Regions from separate parts of the Sphingobacterium sp. 2149 genome, predicted to be linked through region 3. Evidence: riboswitches for the same ligand, from Rfam matches in the RefSeq annotation. Region 3 holds a riboswitch; each other region holds the start of a gene.
The links. A riboswitch is a leader RNA that binds a small molecule or an ion and turns the genes downstream of it on or off. The one in region 3 is predicted to bind thiamine pyrophosphate.
Positions count from the first base shown of each region.

Region 1: linked by a shared signal. The riboswitch ahead of thiS (sulfur carrier protein ThiS) and the one ahead of J2X77_RS12970 (TonB-dependent receptor domain-containing protein) in region 3 are both predicted to bind thiamine pyrophosphate.
Region 2: linked by a shared signal. The riboswitch ahead of thiM (hydroxyethylthiazole kinase) and the one ahead of J2X77_RS12970 (TonB-dependent receptor domain-containing protein) in region 3 are both predicted to bind thiamine pyrophosphate.

Region 1 covers NZ_JAVDTD010000009.1:209,218-212,503, forward strand. Annotated here, with positions in the region: gene thiC (phosphomethylpyrimidine synthase ThiC) at 1-1,087, opposite strand, end outside; gene thiS (sulfur carrier protein ThiS) at 1,133-1,339, opposite strand; TPP riboswitch at 1,399-1,494, opposite strand; gene J2X77_RS14720 (family 78 glycoside hydrolase catalytic domain) at 1,686-3,286, shown strand, end outside.
Region 2 covers NZ_JAVDTD010000003.1:160,918-164,203, forward strand. Annotated here, with positions in the region: gene J2X77_RS05595 (dienelactone hydrolase family protein) at 1-539, shown strand, start outside; gene J2X77_RS05600 (VanW family protein) at 817-1,653, shown strand; TPP riboswitch at 1,719-1,811, shown strand; gene thiM (hydroxyethylthiazole kinase) at 1,893-2,696, shown strand; gene thiE (thiamine phosphate synthase) at 2,686-3,286, shown strand, end outside.
Region 3 covers NZ_JAVDTD010000008.1:131,519-134,804, forward strand. Annotated here, with positions in the region: gene J2X77_RS12970 (TonB-dependent receptor domain-containing protein) at 1-1,326, opposite strand, end outside; TPP riboswitch at 1,381-1,506, opposite strand; gene J2X77_RS12975 (amidohydrolase family protein) at 1,733-2,908, shown strand; gene J2X77_RS12980 (acylphosphatase) at 3,027-3,286, shown strand, end outside.

The DNA of each region.
Region 1 (3,286 bases), on a different contig from region 3:
AGATTTCATCAAAATGGGTATAAAGAAAGTTTTCTTTGTGGTGAAAAAGACACCATTTAGCCATGATGGAACCACCTCTTGAGACGATACCAGTTACCCTTGAAGCTGTAAGATGAATATAGCGAAGCAGTACACCTGCATGTATAGTAAAGTATGAAACACCTTGTTCTGCCTGTTCGATCAAGGTGTCTTTAAATATCTCCCAAGTAAGGTCTTCGGCTACCCCTTTTACTTTTTCTAATGCTTGATAGATTGGTACGGTGCCGATTGGAACGGGTGAATTGCGGATGATCCACTCGCGGGTTTCATGAATATTTTTACCTGTGGAGAGATCCATGATGGTGTCGGCCCCCCAACGGCAGGCCCAAACCGCTTTCTCAACTTCCTCTTCGATACTCGAGCTAACAGCACTATTGCCAATGTTGGCATTGATCTTAACCAGGAAATTACGGCCAATGATCATCGGTTCACTTTCAGGGTGATTGATATTATTGGGAATGATCGCTCTCCCGGCAGCGATTTCTTCGCGGACAAACTCGGGAGTAATCTTTTTTTTAGGTGTTCTGGCGCCAAAGTTTTCACCTGTATGCTGATGATCCATTCCAGGTGTGGTGGCTACTAGCTGCTCGATACGTTGATTTTCCCGGATAGCTACGTACTCCATTTCGGGGGTAATGATGCCTTTCTTTGCATAATGTAATTGGGTGACATTTCCGCCAGAAGTGGCCACCTTCGGTTTATGACTATAGGCAAATCGGAGCGCATCAAGCGTTGGATCAAAGAGCCTTTTTTGTCCGTATTGGGATGTAATGTTGGCTAGCTGGGTTACGTCCTGGCGATTCAATATCCATTGTTCGCGAAGCCGCGGGAGACCTTTTCGGATATCGATCTGAAAATCCTCATCGGTATATGGACCAGAAGTATCGTAGATTGTGATAGGGGGATTAATTTCTACTTGTCCATTGCTCAATTTAGTTGGACTTAAAGAAATTTGGCGCATAGCAACTTGAATAGGAAATAGCGTTCCAGGTACAAAAATTTTCTTTGAGTTGGGAAAAGGGGATTGCGTAATTGTTTCAGCTGTCATTTTTCTGAATTGAAGTGAATGATTAGGGTGATTTTTTTAAAATCATTATCCGCCTTGCGATGCGGTTATTAAGATGATTTGATCGTGAGGATTGAGTGTTGTTGTAGCCCAATCTTCCTTGGGTATAACATGGTTGTTGATGGCAGCGGCAACACCTTGGGTTTTGCCAGATAATTCCAAGACCAATAATTCCTCAAGTGAAGAAGGGGCGGGGTCGAAAAATCGAATTTGATGGTTTATTGTAAGTTCCATTCCTTAATTTTTTTGGTTAAACTTTAGGAATGGCTACACGAAGGTACAGCAAAGCACCTGTTAGACAGCTCACTTTTCCCTACGCCAGTATGATCCGGATCAGGTTCTAAGGGTAAAATCTCAGCCTGCACAAGCAGACACCCCTAAAGTTAAAACGAAGATAGTATTATTTTTTTGAAAGTTGCAAGAATTTTAATTTAAATGCCTCACAGATAGATCAGGAAAGTGCAGGTCGCGATTTGGGAAATATTTAATATATTCGTTTTTTAATCAGCTAAAACAATTTAACAGTCACCGACAATTATACCCTTTAATGCGTAGGATTTTATTAACAATACTATTGTGTATGACAAGTATTGCATATGCACAATCTAAGAATAACTGCACTGCTGTACAGTTGACATGCGAACATCTGGTCAATCCGCTAGGCATTGACGCATCCCGTCCGAGACTAAGCTGGCGCCTTGAAGACCAGCGAAGGGGCGCTTTACAACAAGCTTATCAGATTCTTTTAGGGCAAGATTCTCTTGAATTGTTACACGGGGCAAAAGCGCATTGGGACAGTGGAAAGCAGCTAAGTTCGGCGATGTTGGTGCAATATAATGGTACCGAGTTAAAGCCGCGGACAAAATACTTTTGGCGAGTTAAAGTATGGGACCGAGACGGCATTTCCAGCGTTTCAGCAATAGCATCTTTCGAGACTGGAATGATGGGGAAGGATCTTTGGACAGGAAAATGGATCAGTGACAATAAAGATATCAATGCGCGCAACGCTCCGTATTTTAGGACTGAATTCACTGCCAAGAAGCGAATAAAATCGGCTCGTGCTTATGTTGCTGCTGCCGGATTATATGAACTTTCTATTAATGGCGTGCGCATTGAAGACCACCGTCTTGATCCCATGTATACGCGATTTGATCGTCGAACACTTTATGTGGTAGAGGATGTTACCGGACAACTTCAACGAGGTGCGAACGCGATTGGCGTCGTTTTGGGAAATGGATGGTATAATCATCAACCGCTGGCGGTATGGAACTTTCATCAAGCCCCATGGCGAAATCGGCCAACATTCTGTTTGGAGCTTAAAATCGAGTATACAGACGGCACACAGGAAACGGTCGTTTCAGATAAGCAGTGGAAAACAGCTTCCGGTCCAATTATCTATAACAATATTTACACGGGTGAGCATTACGATGCTCGAATTGACATGCCCGGGTGGGATATGCCAAAATTTGAAGATTCAGCCTGGCAGACCGTTCAATATAGAACTGCTCCATCCACCTACATCGTTTCTCAACAAATGGTTCCGATTCGACTAGGAAATGTATTCAGACCAAAATCAGTCACAAAGATTGACCAGCGTACGTATGTTTTCGATATGGGGCAGAATATGGCGGGGATTACAAGGGTTCAGATAAAGGGGCCGAGGGGTACTGTTCTGCGTATTAAGCATGGTGAACGGTTACAGTCTGATGGCCGACTCGATCAGTCCAATATCGATATTTACTATCTTGGCGATAAGGAAAGCGAGCCATTTCAGACGGATATACTAACCTTAAGTGGTCGCGATGATGAGTTTATGGCTAAATTTGGTTATAAAGGCTTTCGTTATGTCGAGGTTAGCAGCAGCACAGCGATAGCTTTGGATAGTTCTGCTGTGACTGCCTATTTTATGCACAGCGATGTTGAACCTATCGGACAGCTTAAAACATCCTCGGAATTGATTAACAAACTATGGAAAGCGACCAACAATGCCTATTTGTCGAATTTGATGGGGTATCCTACGGACTGCCCGCAACGCGAAAAAAATGGTTGGACAGGGGATGGTCACCTGGCGATTGAAACTGCCCTGTATAATTTTGACGGTATTACAGTTTATGAAAAATGGCTGGCCGATCATCGTGATGAGCAACACGAGAATGGCGTATTACCAGATATTATTCCAAC
Region 2 (3,286 bases), on a different contig from region 3:
TGGAAAAAGAAGGCTACATTGCTTTCATTGCTGACATTTACGGTGAAGGGAACATTCCCTCAGACAACACGGCAGCATCGAAAATAGCCGGACATTACAAAACCGACTATAAGGCTTATCAGCATCGCATCACGCTAGCATTAGAACAACTAAAAAAAGAAGGAGCGGATCCCAACAAGATTGCTATCATTGGCTACTGTTTTGGAGGTACCGGCGCGCTCGAAGCCGCAAGAGCGCATTTACCCGTCAATGCAGTGGTCAGTATTCATGGCGGCCTATCCAAATCTGCAGACAGACCCAATGGTGCTATCAAAACAAAAGTGCTTGTTGAGCATCCTGCAGACGATAAAAGTGTATCCAAAGAAGATTACGATGGGTTGATCAAGGAATTAAACCAAGGGAAAGCAGATTGGCAAATAATCACCTATGCAAATTCTGGACATACCTTTACCAATCCAGAGTCGCCAGAGTATAATCCAGTGATGGCGAAACGCGCCTGGGCGCATACGTTATTATTTTTGAAAGAAGTGTTAAACTAGCTCGCAACACGAACAACAGCAATATCTCTCCAAATGAATGATAATTCGAAGCTGAAAATCTATCCGACTATTGTTCATTTCTTGATATTGCTGTTGTAAAGCATCATCGCAATCCCCCATCCTTTAAAATCACTAAAGATAGCAAGCCCTCAAAACCAGAGGACAAATCGTGTCGCAAATCGTGTGACAAATCGCGGGACAAACTTTTAAAAAAGGAGAAAAAAAGTGTGAACACATACATTTCTTGATTAATTTTGAAAGCAAAAAAAAGGTCGAATTGAGAAAAAGAATACTAATAAGTCAACGTCATCCAATACTATATTTTCTTGCGGTATGGGCACGAAGAATGCACCGAAAAGCCGTTTGGCTGTTGGATGATAAAAAATACGCTGCTGTTAAATCAGCTGATAAACTTCCCTTCCGCGTTAAAAAACACCAGTCTGTATTGTTAAAGAAACTGGGCGAAAACAACATGCAATTGCAGATCAATAAAGTTACCAATCTGAAAATTGCAGCATCACAGATCACGAGCATTCTGATCAGGCCACAAGAAACTTTTTCATTTTGTAAATTGGTAGGACTACCTACCGCAAAAAAAGGGTATCTGTCGGGAATGGAACTTTCTTTCGGCGAAGCGCGAGCGGGCATTGGTGGTGGAATCTGTCAAATATCAAATCTCATCCATTGGCTTGTCATTCACAGCCCGCTTACGGTCACTGAACGCTACCACCACTCTTTTGATCCTTTTCCCGACGATGGCCGTGTACTACCTTTCGGTAGTGGCGCTACCGTATTCTATAATTATCGGGACTATCAGTTCACTAACAATACCCCTTACACCTTTCAAATAAATCTGTGGTTTACCGACAAATGTTTAGAAGGTGAATTGAGAATCGATCAAGAGCTGGATTTTGCGTACCATGTATTTGAAAAAGAGCACCAATTTCTTAAAATAGACAATCAGTTCTTTCGGAAGAACGAGATCTGGCGCGAGAAGTTTTTAAAATTTCAAGGTGGAAAGATTTTAGAAACAGAACTTTTAACCAAAAATTTTGCGCGGGTTACTTATACCCCGGATGAATATACTGAAATTAGTTCCGACCGAAAGGCGTAATTCATTTTCATGATGATGATGCACGCTCTTTTAATATGAAAAGTCCACTTTTTTGTTTAAGTTTGGGATGGCTTTGGGGGTATTCTGTATAGAATTGAGATAGTCCCTTTGAACCTGATTCGGTTTATACCGGCGTAGGGAAAAGCAACAATCCACTGTACAGCATATCTTTATACTGCACAGCCCATCGCTCTTCCTTCCCTCAAAGCCACACGAATATAGCTTAACATGCAAAAAGAATGGAAGATTCTATTATCAATTTATTGGAGCAGGTGAGGATTGAAAAACCGCTCGTGCATAACATCACAAACCTCGTTGTGATGAATACTACGGCCAACGCACTTTTGGCCTTAGGAGCATCCCCTGTAATGGTACACAGCCCATTGGAAGTACGCGAAGTTGTGGACATTGCACAAGCGCTCGTCATTAATATCGGTACTTTAAGTGAACATACAGCCGAAGCGATGCTGGTCGCTACGGAACACGCCAATACCATCGGACGACCGTGGGTATTGGACCCTGTTGGTGCCGGGATATCAGCATTTCGCAATGACCTACTTTCCAACCTACTAGCGCTAAAACCAACAGTAATCCGTGGCAATGCATCGGAAATCATAACGCTGTACAATTCCAACCAACCGAATACAAAGGGAGTTGACAGCACCGCGGATAGTAAAGATGCGCTCAGGTTTGGAAAGCTATTGCAACAACATACTGGCTCCATCATCTGTATTTCTGGAAATGTAGACTATATTCTTTCGGAAAAACACACGGTTGAAGTGTATAACGGCCACCCCTTAATGACGCAAGTGACAGGACTTGGCTGTAGTGCTACTGCACTCATTGGTGCATTCCTGGCTGTTACGGATGGCCACTTTGAAGCTGCTGTCGCAGGGGTCTCCCTCTTAAGCCTGGCCGGAGAGCTCGCAGCCAAATCAGCCAGCGGCCCGGGCACACTGCAATTGAATCTTTATGATGAACTCTATCGGCTTAATGCAGAACGTCTGCAATCAAGTCTCAAGATCAAACACTATGCACATTAATCCGCTTTTCCCATATCCTTTATATTTAGTCATCTCCGAGCGGGATTGTTATCCCAAAAATTGGCTTCAGGTCGCCGAAGAGGCTATTATTGGTGGTGTTGATCTGATTCAATTGCGAGAGAAAACGGATAATCCCGCTACCTTTTTAGCAAAGGCCATGCGCTTGAAAAAGATTACCGATCACTATGGTATTCCTTTGGTAATTAATGATGCCGCAGCAATTGCCCAACAGATCGGGGCCTGGGGAGTGCATGTGGGTCAAAACGATCTCAAACCAGTCGCCATTCGAGAAAAATATGGAGACAGATTAACTATTGGATGGTCCATAGAAGCTGTGCAACAGCTGGAGAGCCAACAGATGCTAGTCGTCGACCATCTTGGTGTAAGTCCCATCTTTTCAACACCTACCAAAAGAGATACTGTTACCGAATGGGGAATTACGGGTTTAAAGCACCTTCGGAATAGGACCGAAAAGCCATTGATCGCGATCGGAAGCATGAATTTCCACACCACACAACAAGCTTGGAAAGCGGGCGCAGATTCCATCGCAGTTGTTTCGGCCATCTGTCAAAGTGCCGATCCCAGACAAG
Region 3 (3,286 bases):
ATAGTTGTCCAACCATCTTCTGCGGACTAGATCTGTTTTTTGTATGGTATCTTTTCCGATAATCACATTGGGCAGGCCATATTTACTCAATTTATCGCCAGGTCTCATTTCTTCATAGTAGCCATAACCTCTGGTATAATGGAGGGCGGTATTAAATGTTAACTTGTCGCTCAAGATATTGGTGTAATGAAGCTGATGATGTTTTTGCGTATAATTATCAGTTTGGTTTTTATAGGTGTACAGGTTATAGTTACGACCAGCATTCATAAACCGATCTTTTTCAGCTCCCGATATTTCGAGCGCGTTATCGGCATAGTCATCCATACGTGACCGATCTCCAGTAATTAACGGTTCGGGAACGCCATTCCAGGCCTGATATGTTTTTTCTTTTCCCCAGAATACAATTCCTTTTAGGATGTGTTTCTTACCATAATAACCACCATCCACATAGAAAGATTGTAGGTCTGAACTCCCCCTTTCAATATAGCCATCGCTACTGATTCGCGATAATCTGGCATTGAATGCAAATTTGTCATTTATTAGTCCAGTGCCCACCTTCACTGTATTTTTCCACGTGTTGTAAGAACCAAAAGAATTATTAAGTTCTGCATAGGGATTTTCGGCCAGTGTGTTGGACTGAATATTTAATGAGGCTCCAAATGATCCCGCGCCGTTCGTTGAGGTGCCAATGCCACGTTGAACTTGGATGCTCTCTGTGGAAGATGCAAAGTCAGGAAGATTGACAAAAAATGAGCCCATGCTCTCCGCGTCATTTAGTGGAATGCCATTTAATGTTACGTTGATTCGTTGATTATCTGATCCGCGGATGGTCATCCCGGTATAACCGATGCCGGCTCCAGCATCTGAATTTACCTGTACGGATGGTGTTTGGTTAAGAAGAAAAGGGATATCCTGTCCGAGGTTGTTTTTGGTAATTTCCTCTTTTGAGATGTTTTTGAAGGTTGTAGGAGCATTTCTTTTAGCACGTGTGGATTGGACAAGTACCTCTTCCATTTGTATGGTAGTGGGTTCTAATTCGACCAGTAGTTCCATATTATCTTTTACGTTTACATTGCGGATCCATGTTTTATATCCGACAGAGGAAATCTGTATATGATGTTGCCCGGTATTGAGATGATAGAGCTTAATTATTCCATGGTTGTCTGACTGACCGTTGAAGGAAGCTTGTCCATCAATGGATACGGAAACGTTTTGTAAAGGGTTTTGGCTGGTCTTATCTACAGTTTTAATTGTCAGATTTTGCTGCGCAATGGCAATTTGGGTCGAAATAGTAGCTAAAGAGCTACAAATCAAAAATTTGATCATGGTAATGTATTTTGTTTGAGTTAAACAAATCATAGCAAGGGGTTACTATGATCGCACTATTTAACTAACCTCTCCCTACGCCAGCATTATCTGGATCAGGTGTACAGAATTTAATCTGTTGGGTATAATCTCAGCCTGTATTTGTGTTCCTGACAAAACAAGGCACCCCTATTTGATGCTGCGAATATATAGATTAAAAATTGAAATGTTATATAAAGAAGTATTTTATGACAAATTAAACAAGGAAGATGTTTGTTGTTATTTCTTTTTGGTTAATATTTTATGTAAATTGTTGTTTTTGGTATATATTGTTCTTTTTAGGTACCTTGGCATGAAATTTTCTACTAGTGGTATGTATTCATACAGGTCAAAATTTTAGTTACTAAATCGATAGTGAGGAGATAAAATGTTAAAATATTTAAGCGCTAATTATATTCTACCGATTAGCTCGATGCCGATAAAAGATGGTATTGTTGCGGTAGATGAGGAGGGGGTAATTCAAGGGATCTTTGACCCAACGTCATTTACACCGATGGATAACGGTCAGGTCGAGAAATACGAAGGGGTTATAATTCCGGGTTTTATCAATGCACATTGCCACATTGAATTGTCGCATATGAAAGGTATTGTTGCCAAAGGTACAGGTCTTCCGAGCTTTTTGAGTAAGGTGATGACAACGCGTTCGGCTTCGATGAAGAAAATAGATGAAGCGATGGCAAAAGCCGACAGAGAGATGTACGAAAATGGTATTGTCGCAGTAGGTGATCATGCTAATACGGATAATTCTTCAAAATTGAAGGAGGATTCTGAAATCCTGTATCACACGTTTGTAGAGGTGATGGGAATTGAGCCAGACGAAGCTGATTTTAAGTTGAAGGAAGCGAAATCATTGATCCAAGAGTTTAGGAATGGTCATGTATCTATCACGCCACATGCTCCCTATTCTTGCTCTAAGGTACTTTTTAAAAAATTCAAGAAAATAGTTCCGGAAACAAACATTATCAGTATTCATAATCAGGAAAGTGAGGAAGAGAATAAGTTGTTCCGTTATAAAATGGGCGAATTTTTAGACTTTTATAAAAGTATTGGAAAAAATGCAGATACGATAAAAGCGCAGGCAAGAAATTCAATTCAATCTTATTTGCCTTATTTGCCTTACCCAAATAAATTGTTGTTGGTTCATAATACCTATACGTCTTTAAAAGATCTTGATTTTGTTGAGCGTATGGGGCGTGACGTCACGTGGTGTTTATGTCCGAAAGCTAACCTTTATATTGAGGGGGTTCTACCTAAAATTCAGAATTTTTTAAATGCAGGACAACGTATTGTGATCGGAACCGATAGTTTAGCTTCCAACGATACACTGTCCATTCTGGAGGAACTAAAGGTGTTACATGCACACTTCGAGGATCTTGATTTCTTACAGACTATACAATGGGCCACGATTAATGGTGCTATTGCGTTAAATATTCAGGACGAATTTGGATCATTGGAGGTCGGTAAAAAGCCAGGTGTTGTATTGCTTCAGGGGATGGAACATATGCGCTTGACTGATGATGTGAAGGTAAAACGCTTAGCCTAGTATTTTATTCCCCAAAACTTCTGTACTTTTGTTTTTAATGAACAACCCATGACTATACGAATGAAATTATAGTCATGGATTGCTCCATCTGACAGATGGAAGAAAAAATAAGTTACAGATGAAACATTTGAATATTTCAATAAGAGGTAAAGTACAGGGGGTCTTTTTTAGATTGACAACCAAGGCAGTTGCTGATCAAGTTGGTGTCAGGGGCTTTGTGGTCAATTTAAAAGATGGTTCCGTTTATATTGAAGCTGAGGGCGATGATTTTGCACTGGATTCACTGTTGGAGTTCTGCCAAGAAGGCCCCGAAGGTGCAATTGTTGAAAGTGTAGAAATAGAGGAAGGCGAACTGAAAAGCTTTTCTAATTTTGAAGT